One region of the Brevibacillus sp. FSL K6-2834 genome, then DNA from elsewhere that is predicted to be linked to it. Evidence: predicted binding sites of a transcription regulator. Region 1 holds the regulator's gene; each other region holds the start of a gene.

Region 1 (3,277 bases):
CAGGCTTCCCGCTGCCGAGGGGTTCCTTTTTTCAGGTAGGAAGGGTCAAACCAATCTCGCTTCGTTTGAGAATGCATAGCCATTTTCTGTCCTTTCAGATTATCTTTCTTTTATTTGCAACTCTGCAGGGGAACAATGAGGGACGAGACCATCTATGTTCCGATTCGACGTTTGGCTTTACGACTCGCAGAAGAACCGAGTATATACAGGTTTCTGTCAAAATGTAGCGAGTCGATGGAAACGAAAACCGCACTTTATCGTATACCCTATACAGAAGGGAGTGTCAATGGATGGAGATCTTGTTGTGGATCGTGATAGCGGCCTTGTTTATCCTCAGTATTGCCGGAATCTTTTTGCCGGTCATTCCTGATACGATTTTATTGTGGGGCGGATTCTTGCTGTATCACTTTTTTATTGCTGATCCGGGTGCCGGACTTCCGGCCTCCTTCTGGTGGGGAATGGCGGTCTTAAGTGTTCTTCTCTACGGTGCGGATTTACTCACCAACATGTACTTTGTCAAGAAGTACGGGGGCTCCAAAGCGTCATCGTGGGCAGCTGCACTGGGGATTTTGCTCGGGGTGATTTTGTTCCCCCCATTTGGCATGCTGATCATGCCGTTCGTGCTGGTCGTTCTGGTGGAAATGCTGATCCAAAAGCAGCCGTTTGAACGGGCTGTTAAAGCGGGAGTGGGTTCGCTCATCGGTTTTTTGGGCAGTGTGGTCGTAAAAGTTGTTCTTCAGGTAGTGATGATCATCTGGTTCTTTGTCGCACTGTAAGTGGGATTCGTAGGAGAAGGACCGATCAAAGAATCGAAGGAAATGAAAAGAAGAGGCGTCCGCGAGGCAATCGCGAACGCCTTTTTTGCTGTCAGGGTGGAAAAGGAAAGCTTGTCGTAGTCGATTGCGTTTTTCAAAGAGTCCGCCATAAGGCATGGCTCATCCAAGCAACGAAATCTCTTATTCTAGTGAATCAAGCGGTACACGCCAATCACTTTCCCCAGAATCGTTACAGAATCCAGAATAATCGGCTCCAATGTCGCGTTTTCAGGCTGCAGCCGGAAATGGTTCTTTTCCTTGAAGAAACGCTTCACGGTTGCCTCGTCCTCTTCAGTCATGGCGACGACGATATCACCGTTATTGGCCACATTCTGCTGGCGAACGATCACGTAGTCTCCATCCAGGATGCCAGCCTCGATCATACTGTCTCCGGACACGCGCAGCATGTACACCTTGTCCGATGTCACGATGCTGTCAGGGAGTGGGAAGTAATCCTCCACCTGCTCGACAGCAGTGATCGGCTGACCCGCAGTCACCTTTCCGATCACCGGTACGCGTACAACAGATACGTCAAAGTCGTCTTGAAAGCGCTCCTCTTCTTTCAGCAGCTCAATCGCGCGGGGCTTGGTAGGATCGCGGCGGATGAGCCCCTTTTTTTCCAACCTGGCCAGATGGCCGTGAACAGTTGAACTGGATGCCAGACCGACAGCCTCCCCGATTTCACGGACAGATGGGGGATAACCCTTGTCCCTTACTTCTTTGCGGATGAAATCGATGATGGCTTGCTGTCTATTGGATAGCTTGGACATAGACCACACCTCTATCTTCTCGAACATGTTTTCTATATTATACCATGGGATCCTGCGTTCGACAAACATAAGTTCGTTTTTTTCTTGACATGAACAAGTGTTCGCATTATGATGAGAACAAGAAGATAGAACGTACGTTTGCAGGGGGATGAAATAATGAGTACAATGACCGTATCTAATCGCTTCGCCAAAGAAGAAAGAAAAACTGCTCGTTTTGGCATTACGCGTGGACAGGCCATTCTGTTTTTTGCCGCTTTCACTCTCTTTTTTTACACTTTGACAGAACTAGTGTTCGCTTCTGGGGATCATACGGTACAACAAGCTCAAATGATCCAACCAGTAAAGGAAATCGTCGTCCAACCGGGAGACAGCTTGTGGGAGCTGGCGGTCACCTACAAGAGTGACCCGAAAATGGATGTTCGCGATATGGTATATGCGATTCAAAAATTGAACAAGCTGGAAAGTGCCATTATTTATCCAGGCCAATCGATTCAAATTCCTGTCGGGAATTGACAAGCTGCAGCTTTCCCTTGCTTCGTTGCCGAGATGTGATATAATAGAGCGGCATTCATTGAAAGCGAGGGGAAACGGCTTTGGTATCAGACGCGGAAATCAAACGGATCAACGAGTTGGCCAAAAAATCTCGTGAAGCCGGGTTGACTGAAGAGGAAAAACAGGAACAGAAAAAACTGCGGCAAAAATACATTGATGCTGTGAAAATGTCGCTTCGCTCCAATCTCGAATCGATCCGCTACGTGGAAGACCTCGAGGATAACAACCCCAAACACTAAAACGCACCATTTGACATAAAAAGAAGACATCCATGCTTTTTGCCTGGATGTCTTTTTGTTCCATACAAAAAAGGAGAGAAGGGGGGATTGCCATGATGGCATGGCTGGCTGTTGCCGTAGGAGGAGCCGTCGGTTCATTGCTACGCTATGGTCTCGGTCTCGCAATGAACCAACCCGGATTGCCGGCTGGGACATGGCTGGCCAATGTCTCCGGTTCTTTTCTCATCGGACTGCTCTATGCGTGGGGAAAGGAAAAAGGATTGATGTCTTTGGAGATGTACCTTCTGTTTACAACCGGGCTGATGGGGGGATTTACTACGTTCTCTACCTTTTCGCTTGAGGTGGTAAGCTTCATCGGAGATGGGCAGATCGGCAGAGGGCTGTTCTATGCAGGCGCCAGTGTTTTGGCCGGCCTTCTTGCTTGCGGTTCAGGGATCTGGATCGGCAGACAAGTGTGGTAAACAGGCAAGATATAGCGGGATAAGACGGGCAGGCGTCAACGAGAACAAAAGAGAGCCAATCCGGAAGCAACATCAAATCAAAGAAGAGGGCATTGGAAGGCTACGAGGAAACAAAGAAGAGCCCGTGCCCGGAAACCATGTGGAAATAAAACCGGACTTCTCCTTGCGATGCTGAACCTGACAATTTGGAAAGGAGGATATAAATGACTGTACAGCACCCGGACTACGAGCATGAACAGAAGAGACTCGATGAAACACGCTCTATTATCCAAAAGGAAGTGGACACTCTTCGGAAAGAGGTTAAAGAGATTACGGACGATTATGTGAAACAGGTCGTCAACTACAAAAAAGGAAAAGAGCTTCGCTACCTTGAGGACCAAGGACTGGAAAAGCCGTATTTTGGGCGAGTGGACTTCCTGAAAGACGAGACATACGAGTTG
Region 2 (3,277 bases), 1.0 Mb from region 1:
CCAGCATTGAAATTGATAGGTAGGTTTGGTCTCGTAGGTGAGTCGAGAGCATCGATAGACAATGCCGCCTGCTTCCTTTTCCACGCGAAAGTGAACGCAGGTGGCGCAGCAATGAAACCGGTTTACGCCTGTCATTTTGTATTCTCCTCTCGACTGAACCTCACCATTGCATATTCCATGAAAACAGGCTGAGTTGCTCGTACCTTTCTTCATCGGGCGATGCAAAATTGGAAAAACCGACGCCGACCAGCCGGACACCCGGGCTATAATCAAAGGCATCCAGGAGTTCTTCCAACAGATCTCTCCATGCTGCACCGTACTCTTTTTTCCGCTGCTTGCTTCTGATCGTAAAATCAGCAAACTTGATTTTCAGCGTGATCGTCCGGGGGATGACACCCTCATCTTGTATATCCTGCTCAACCTCCTGCAAAAGCGAGAAGGCTACCGAGGCGATCTCGTCACGCTGGTACAAATCATAGGCGAGTGTCGTCTCCCTGCTTAAAGACTTGGGCGAGCGCTCTGTTACGATTTCCCTGTCGTCCTCTCCGCGTGCTCGAAAATACAAAGCATGACCAAGTTTCCCCAGCATATTCACAGCTTCCTCCAAGGAAAGCCGCCAAAAATCCTCAACCGTGCGAATTTCTTTTTTCGCAAGAAGCTCCTGCGTTTTTTTACCGACACCGTGCAGTGTTCCGATCGGCAAATTCCGGAGAACATCAAGCGATTGCTCGGGACGAATCACCACGAATGCATCCGGCTTCTTCAGATCACTGGCAATTTTGGCGAGTGACATATTATAGGAAAGACCGACACTGCAAGTAAGACCGGTTTCCCGGAGAATCCGCCGTTTGATCTCCTTGGCGATCGGAACGGCATTTTCATATCCGGATACGTCGAGATACGCTTCGTCGAGCCCAACTGTCTGATAGCGGTCCGTAAAGGAGGAAAAGATGGCACGAATCTCTGCCGACTTCTCCACGTACCGCTCGTAGCGGACAGGCAGAAAAATCCCCTGAGGACATTTTTTCCGCGCCAATGCGACCGGCATCGCCGAACGAACACCATATTTTCTGGCTTCATAGCTGCACGTCGAGACAACTCCCCGATTGCTCATGCCGCCTACAATAACCGGCAGGCCGCGATATTCGGGCCTGTCGAGCTGTTCTACACTGGCAAAAAACGCATCGATATCGACATGTAAAATTTTTTTCATCGATATGACCACCAAACATACATTCTCATCCCTATTATCGCTGCTTCTTTGACCGGTTGCAAGCATGCGTTCCTTCCTGCCTTGCTCCCTTAATTGTCAGCGGTTCGGTGTTAACGGGAGTAGCTTTGCTCGATCCGAGTGGCTTTTACTCTATCCGAACGGCGTTCCCTCTATCCTGGCTACTATTCGTGTTGTTCATTATCGCTGTGATCGTTTACGGGATATTGTTCACAACCTGGAGCAGTTCCGTTACTGCAGGATTTCCTTTTCTCGCATAGGCAATCATTCCGTGCTTATCAATGATGTATACAATCCGTTGTTGGAATAAAAATCCGAGAACCTTTCCTACCCCGTATGCTTTTCGTATGGCATGGTCCCCGTCGGCAATCAAGGGAAAATCGTATCCGAACTTGCCTGAAAAAGCCCGGTGGCTCGTCAGGTCGGCCGGATTGATTCCGATAACAACCGCATCAGCCGCTTCCAGATCACTGTACCGATCGCGGATCGCGCATAGCTGCTTTGTGCAGACAGGCGTGTCATCTCCCGGATAAAAAATGAGGACTATTTTTTTCTTTCCGATAAACGTTTGAAGGTCGATCCGCCCCTTTGTGCTCTCGGCAGCAAACAAAGGCGCTTTCGTTCCGACTGTCAGCATCGCGACACCCCCACTCCAGTATACCAGACAAAAAGGACCGCCCCCCATAAAATGGGAGAGCGGTCCTTTTTTACAGCGATTGCATTTTCAATTGCTTGCATTTGCCCACAAAGGCTTCCGCTATTTTCAGCATATTGTCATCATGGGCCCACATCCGCTCTGGATGCCATTGCAGCCCTACATGCAGCCCGTCGAGGCTCTCGATAGCCTCAATCACCCCGTCAGCCGCGACTCCTGTCGCCCGAAACCCGGGAGCTACGTCTTTCACCGCCTGATGGTGGGAAGTATTGACGAGAATCTCTGTTTTGCCCAGCGCCTCTGCGACGACGCCTGGTTGCAGTGTCACTTTGTGCGCTCCGTATTGGCGGGAACCTTTTTGAGCGTGCTGGAACGCGCCCGGCACCTGACTCGGAATATCCTGTATCAAAGTTCCGCCTGCGGCCACATTGAGAATCTGCATGCCGCGGCAAATACCGAGGATAGGCTTTTTCATTTCCAGCGCCAGTCTGATCACTTCCAGCTCTGCCAGGTCCCTCTCGTACTCTACCTCACCCAAACCTTGCAACGGCTCTTCCCCGTACAAATGCGGTGCCGGATCATCTCCACCCGTCAGGATCAAACCGTCCAGCGATTCAATCATGGCCCGAAAAGGAGCATCCTTCACTGTCAAGAGCGGAAAAATGTACGGAACGCCGCCAGTACGGGCTACGCCGTCCACATATCCGGAGCCGACATAGAAATACTGATCAAGGTTGTTGTTTGGAAAGAACATCTTGGTACATGCCACGCCAATAATCGGTTGCACGAAAGTCACTCCCTGCTATTTCTTTTCATTCGATGCGTATTTGAAGTCGATGAAGCCCAATGCGTCAATGACGACATCTTTTACACTGTCCTGCTTTACCCATGTGTACGTGAAGTAGTAGATCGGCAAGGCGGGCATTTCATCCATTACAATGGCATCGGCCCTCTTCAGGCTCACGTTGCGTTTGGCTTCGTCTCCTTCTGTGGCGGACTTAGCCAGCATATCAAGGAACTCCTTGTGTTCCCATTTGGACGTGTTCAGACCGCCTTTGAACACTTCCAGGAAGTTGATCGGATCGTTAAAGTCGCCAATCCAGCTCGCCCGGCCGATATCGAAGTTGCCCGCTTTCATCTGTTCACGGTGAACCTTGTTCTCTTTGTTTACCAGCTTCACTTCGATGCCGAACGCTTTTCTCCACTGATCCTGAATAACCGTCGCAATGCGTTGGTTCACTTCTGTCGTATTGTAGGCGAGGGTCAACTCAGGCAGCTCGCTGATACCGAGCTCCTTCATGCCCTGTGCCAACAGTTCTTTTGCCTTTTCAACATCGTTGTCCTTAAAGTAGCCTTCCGGTTTGAAGGCCATCGTCGGAGGCAGGATGCCC
Region 3 (3,277 bases), 1.4 Mb from region 1:
TCCTCCCGCAATACCAAGGAAAAGGCTACGGCCATGATATGCTTGCGCGTGTAGGGAAACTCCTGGCAGAGCGCTGCAAACAGGTTCGTCTGGGAGTGGTCACTCATCACAGGCGTGCTTTGAACCTCTATCAGTCGATAGGTTTTGAAGCTGTTGCCGAGTTTCACTATTACGTCATCGATCTCAAAGACATATAGAGAAAGGGTAGGGCGCGAATACCCGCCTTTTCCTGTTTCAGCAAGCCACCCCACGAGCTGCGATCAGCCTTTCGGCGGGGGCGCAGCAGCATGTAGATACTCCATCACCTCTCGATCTGCAACATAGCTGTCCACCAGCTTCACCTGTTTCTCTGTTACCTCGTAGGTCCAGTAGCTAGGGATCGTCATTTGGCGATTGTCGCCACCCTGAATCGTCCACATCCGTTCAAATGTAACGAGATAGCTGTCTCTCGTCTGCAGCTTTACCTTCGTTCGCAGGCTGGTGGTTGCCAGTGTCTCGGGTATTCCTTCGACACGGACTTGCCTGGTTTCACCTGTGCGGGCAGGAAACTCCGGCTGCTCCGACAGCGCCCGCTCAATCGCTTCCTGGACGGTAAACTCTCGATCCCGGTATAGCTCCTCCAATGCCTCTTCACCTCCTTGCAGCCCCCAGATGAGGATGTAGCGGCCGTCCCAGTTTTTCGTCAGACCGAGCCCAAAGAAGGGGCTCCATGCCGAACTCGTTCCCGATTCAAGCGCTTCTTCTTTTGGCGAGCCAAAATCGCTTGCATAGAACGTCTCCAGCTCGGCTTTTTTCTGCATGATCCTCTGTTCGTCTTTGCTTTCGATCTGGTATCGGGCAGCATAGAGGAAGCCGTGTTCAAAAGAGAGCGTCAGCTGTACCTGCTCGTCTCCCAAGGTGACGGGCATGAAGGCTTCTTGCAAGCCGTCCGCACCCAGGATTTCAATTCCCCCAAGCGGCTGCAGTTCTCCCAATTCGGGGAAGAGCGCCTTTGCTTCGTCATAGGTCATGCCGAGCGAAAATACGCGGTAAAAAGCCAGTTTATCCGCTTCTGTCTGCCAGGCGACAGTCTGTTTGGGTGCTTCGGGCAGTGCAGGGGCTGGCGTCTGCTGGTGATTGGGCGTCGTCACAGGAGGAGAAACCAACTGGCTTGGATTTTCTTCCGGAAGCTGAGCGAGCGGACCGGCCCAAAGAAGGATGGCGGCCACTGCCGCGACGCCAGCTATGGCACATGTTCGGACAAGGAATCGTTTTTTTCCACTTTTAGCCATTGCTTGGGAAGCGAGCGTTCTTTGCTCCAGCCGGGACACTTCCTCCTGGGTCAGTCTGAGCGAGTCGTGTACCAGTTCCTTTCGTTGTTTCAGCTGTCGGTCAAGGATGTCCAATCCTGATCTCCTCCTTTCAGCAATTGCCTCAGCTTTTCCAAGCCTCGCGAAAGCCTGACCCGCACTGTTGAATCCTTCAGTCCCAAAAGCTCGGCAATGTCGGGCGTTCGCATCTCTTCAAAGTAGTAGAGCACAATGACTTCCCTGTATTTGGTCGGAAGCCCCATGACGTTTTGGACCAGCTCGTCATTTTGAAACTGGTGCATAACCTGCTCCTCGATAGACTGAGAGGAGCTCCTTTCAAAAAAAACGGAAGTAAAAAAAAGATGCCGATGATTCCATGATCGCAAATAATCCTTGGCGGTGTTTATGGCAATCCGGTAAAGCCAGGTCTTCGGATTGGCGTCTTCCCGAAAGGAATCAAATTTTTGAAAGGCTTTCACGAACACCTCCTGGGTCAAATCCTCGGCGATTGCTCTATTTTTTACATAGTAATAGGCTGTTCGAAAGATCAGGGCATGGTGCGTGGCCACCCACTCCTTGATGACCTGCTCTCTTCTCTTGGCTAGCGGTTCGAAGGGAATCACCTCCTTGCTCATTGCTTATTTGACGAAGCTGGAGGCAAGAGCGCTACAAAATCCTCCATTTGCATATTCGCAAAAAAGGAGTAGAATAAGAACAAATGTTCCTGTTGGAGGGTACCGGAATGGCTAAGAACATCGAAGACTTTTCAGAAAGTATGGAGATGGCAGTTTTGAAACACGCGTTGTCGCTGACGAAAGGCGGCGAGGAAAGCCCGGCGCTGCCTCTTGTTGGACGCCCGGTCGTGGACGAAGACGATTTTGGCGAAATGTGCTTCCGCGTCTACGATTCGACGCAGTACGACTACGCGATCACCGTTTCCTGGTTTCGCGAAACAGCCGGGGGACTGGGAGTGGTCGAGACAGCCTGGGGGGTCGTCCGGAATATCGATGTGGGACAAAAGAAATTCAAGCTGGTCAACGACTGGGAGGCGCAGTGGATCGGGGTTGAAGATCTGGTGCGCGTCGTTAAAACAAAAAGGGCGAGCTTTTAGGATGTACAGCTCAGTGCGTGGTTTGCCATAATAAGGAAGGGACTCGTTGAAGTTGTGTCGAACTTCATTTACGATCATATTTTGAGGCTCACTCTCTTTTATTCGGTTCAGGGAAAAAGGCAAAGATCGGCAGAAGACAGAGGCTTTGCAAACGGGAAATGGGCCTCAAGAAATCGTGCTGGGGGAAAACGCTATGGCTTTATGGGGAACGTTGGCTGTCTTTTTTATTTTGATCTTCCTGGGAATGTTGAGCTTTCACACGTGGGTTGTCAAAACGACAGTCTGCCGGCTTCCAAAGCCTCACTCACCTGCTTGCACGATAGTCCACATTTCTGATTTGCATGGCCGCACCCGGTTTTGGAATGGAAGGATCAGCAGGCTGATCAACCGATGGCAGCCGGATCTGGTGTGCGTGACGGGAGATTTGACTAGCAGAAGAGAGCAGCTGACACATGTGCTAAACGAGCTGGGACGCATTGAATCTCGTTTCGGCTTGTTTTTTGTGCCCGGGAATTACGAAAGGGAGGAACGCCGCTTCTTGAGGAAGCGCAAGTTTGCAACGGCTGAATATGAACAGCTGCGGGAAGCGTGGCTGTCCCGAATGACTGTACTTGAAAATGCGGCCGCTTTTGTACAGATTGATGGAAGGCCAGTCATGCTGTACGGTTTCGACAACTCCATTTACGGAAACGAGCGGAACAACGTGCCAGACCAGAGCGCGTTTATGGACCACTCAAATGGTACGGCTGAAAGCGCCAATCCGGCGCCGTTGACTGTTTTTCTGGCCCACTCGCCTCGCATTAAGAGGTTTATTCGCCAGGAAGGGCTGGCCTATGACCTTCTGCTTTGCGGCCACACCCACGGCGGGCAGATCCGG

Evidence for each region. Region 1 encodes LexA, which represses DNA repair genes until DNA is damaged. Its sites were predicted from a motif close to CGAACATATGTTCG; they were not measured.
Region 2: a site for LexA is predicted at 1,226-1,239, ahead of NST96_RS10150 (DNA polymerase IV). Genes of this name have one in related genera too.
Region 3: a site for LexA is predicted at 2,001-2,014, ahead of NST96_RS21865 (YolD-like family protein). Genes of this name have one in related genera too.

The regions. Positions count from the first base shown of each region.
Region 1 covers NZ_CP151945.1:3,090,971-3,094,247, reverse strand. Annotated here, with positions in the region: gene NST96_RS15370 (DUF456 family protein) at 291-776, shown strand; gene lexA (transcriptional repressor LexA) at 962-1,585, opposite strand; gene NST96_RS15360 (LysM peptidoglycan-binding domain-containing protein) at 1,742-2,098, shown strand; gene NST96_RS15355 (DUF896 domain-containing protein) at 2,179-2,376, shown strand; gene crcB (fluoride efflux transporter CrcB) at 2,469-2,837, shown strand; gene NST96_RS15345 (UvrD-helicase domain-containing protein) at 3,041-3,277, shown strand, end outside.
Region 2 covers NZ_CP151945.1:2,061,594-2,064,870, reverse strand. Annotated here, with positions in the region: gene NST96_RS10155 (hypothetical protein) at 1-135, opposite strand, end outside; gene NST96_RS10150 (DNA polymerase IV) at 161-1,213, opposite strand; gene NST96_RS10145 (peroxiredoxin) at 1,428-1,868, opposite strand; gene NST96_RS10140 (gamma-glutamyl-gamma-aminobutyrate hydrolase family protein) at 1,939-2,673, opposite strand; gene NST96_RS10135 (peptide ABC transporter substrate-binding protein) at 2,689-3,277, opposite strand, start outside.
Region 3 covers NZ_CP151945.1:4,465,109-4,468,385, reverse strand. Annotated here, with positions in the region: gene NST96_RS21875 (hypothetical protein) at 261-1,385, opposite strand; gene NST96_RS21870 (sigma-70 family RNA polymerase sigma factor) at 1,361-1,912, opposite strand; gene NST96_RS21865 (YolD-like family protein) at 2,032-2,400, shown strand; gene NST96_RS21860 (metallophosphoesterase) at 2,594-3,277, shown strand, end outside.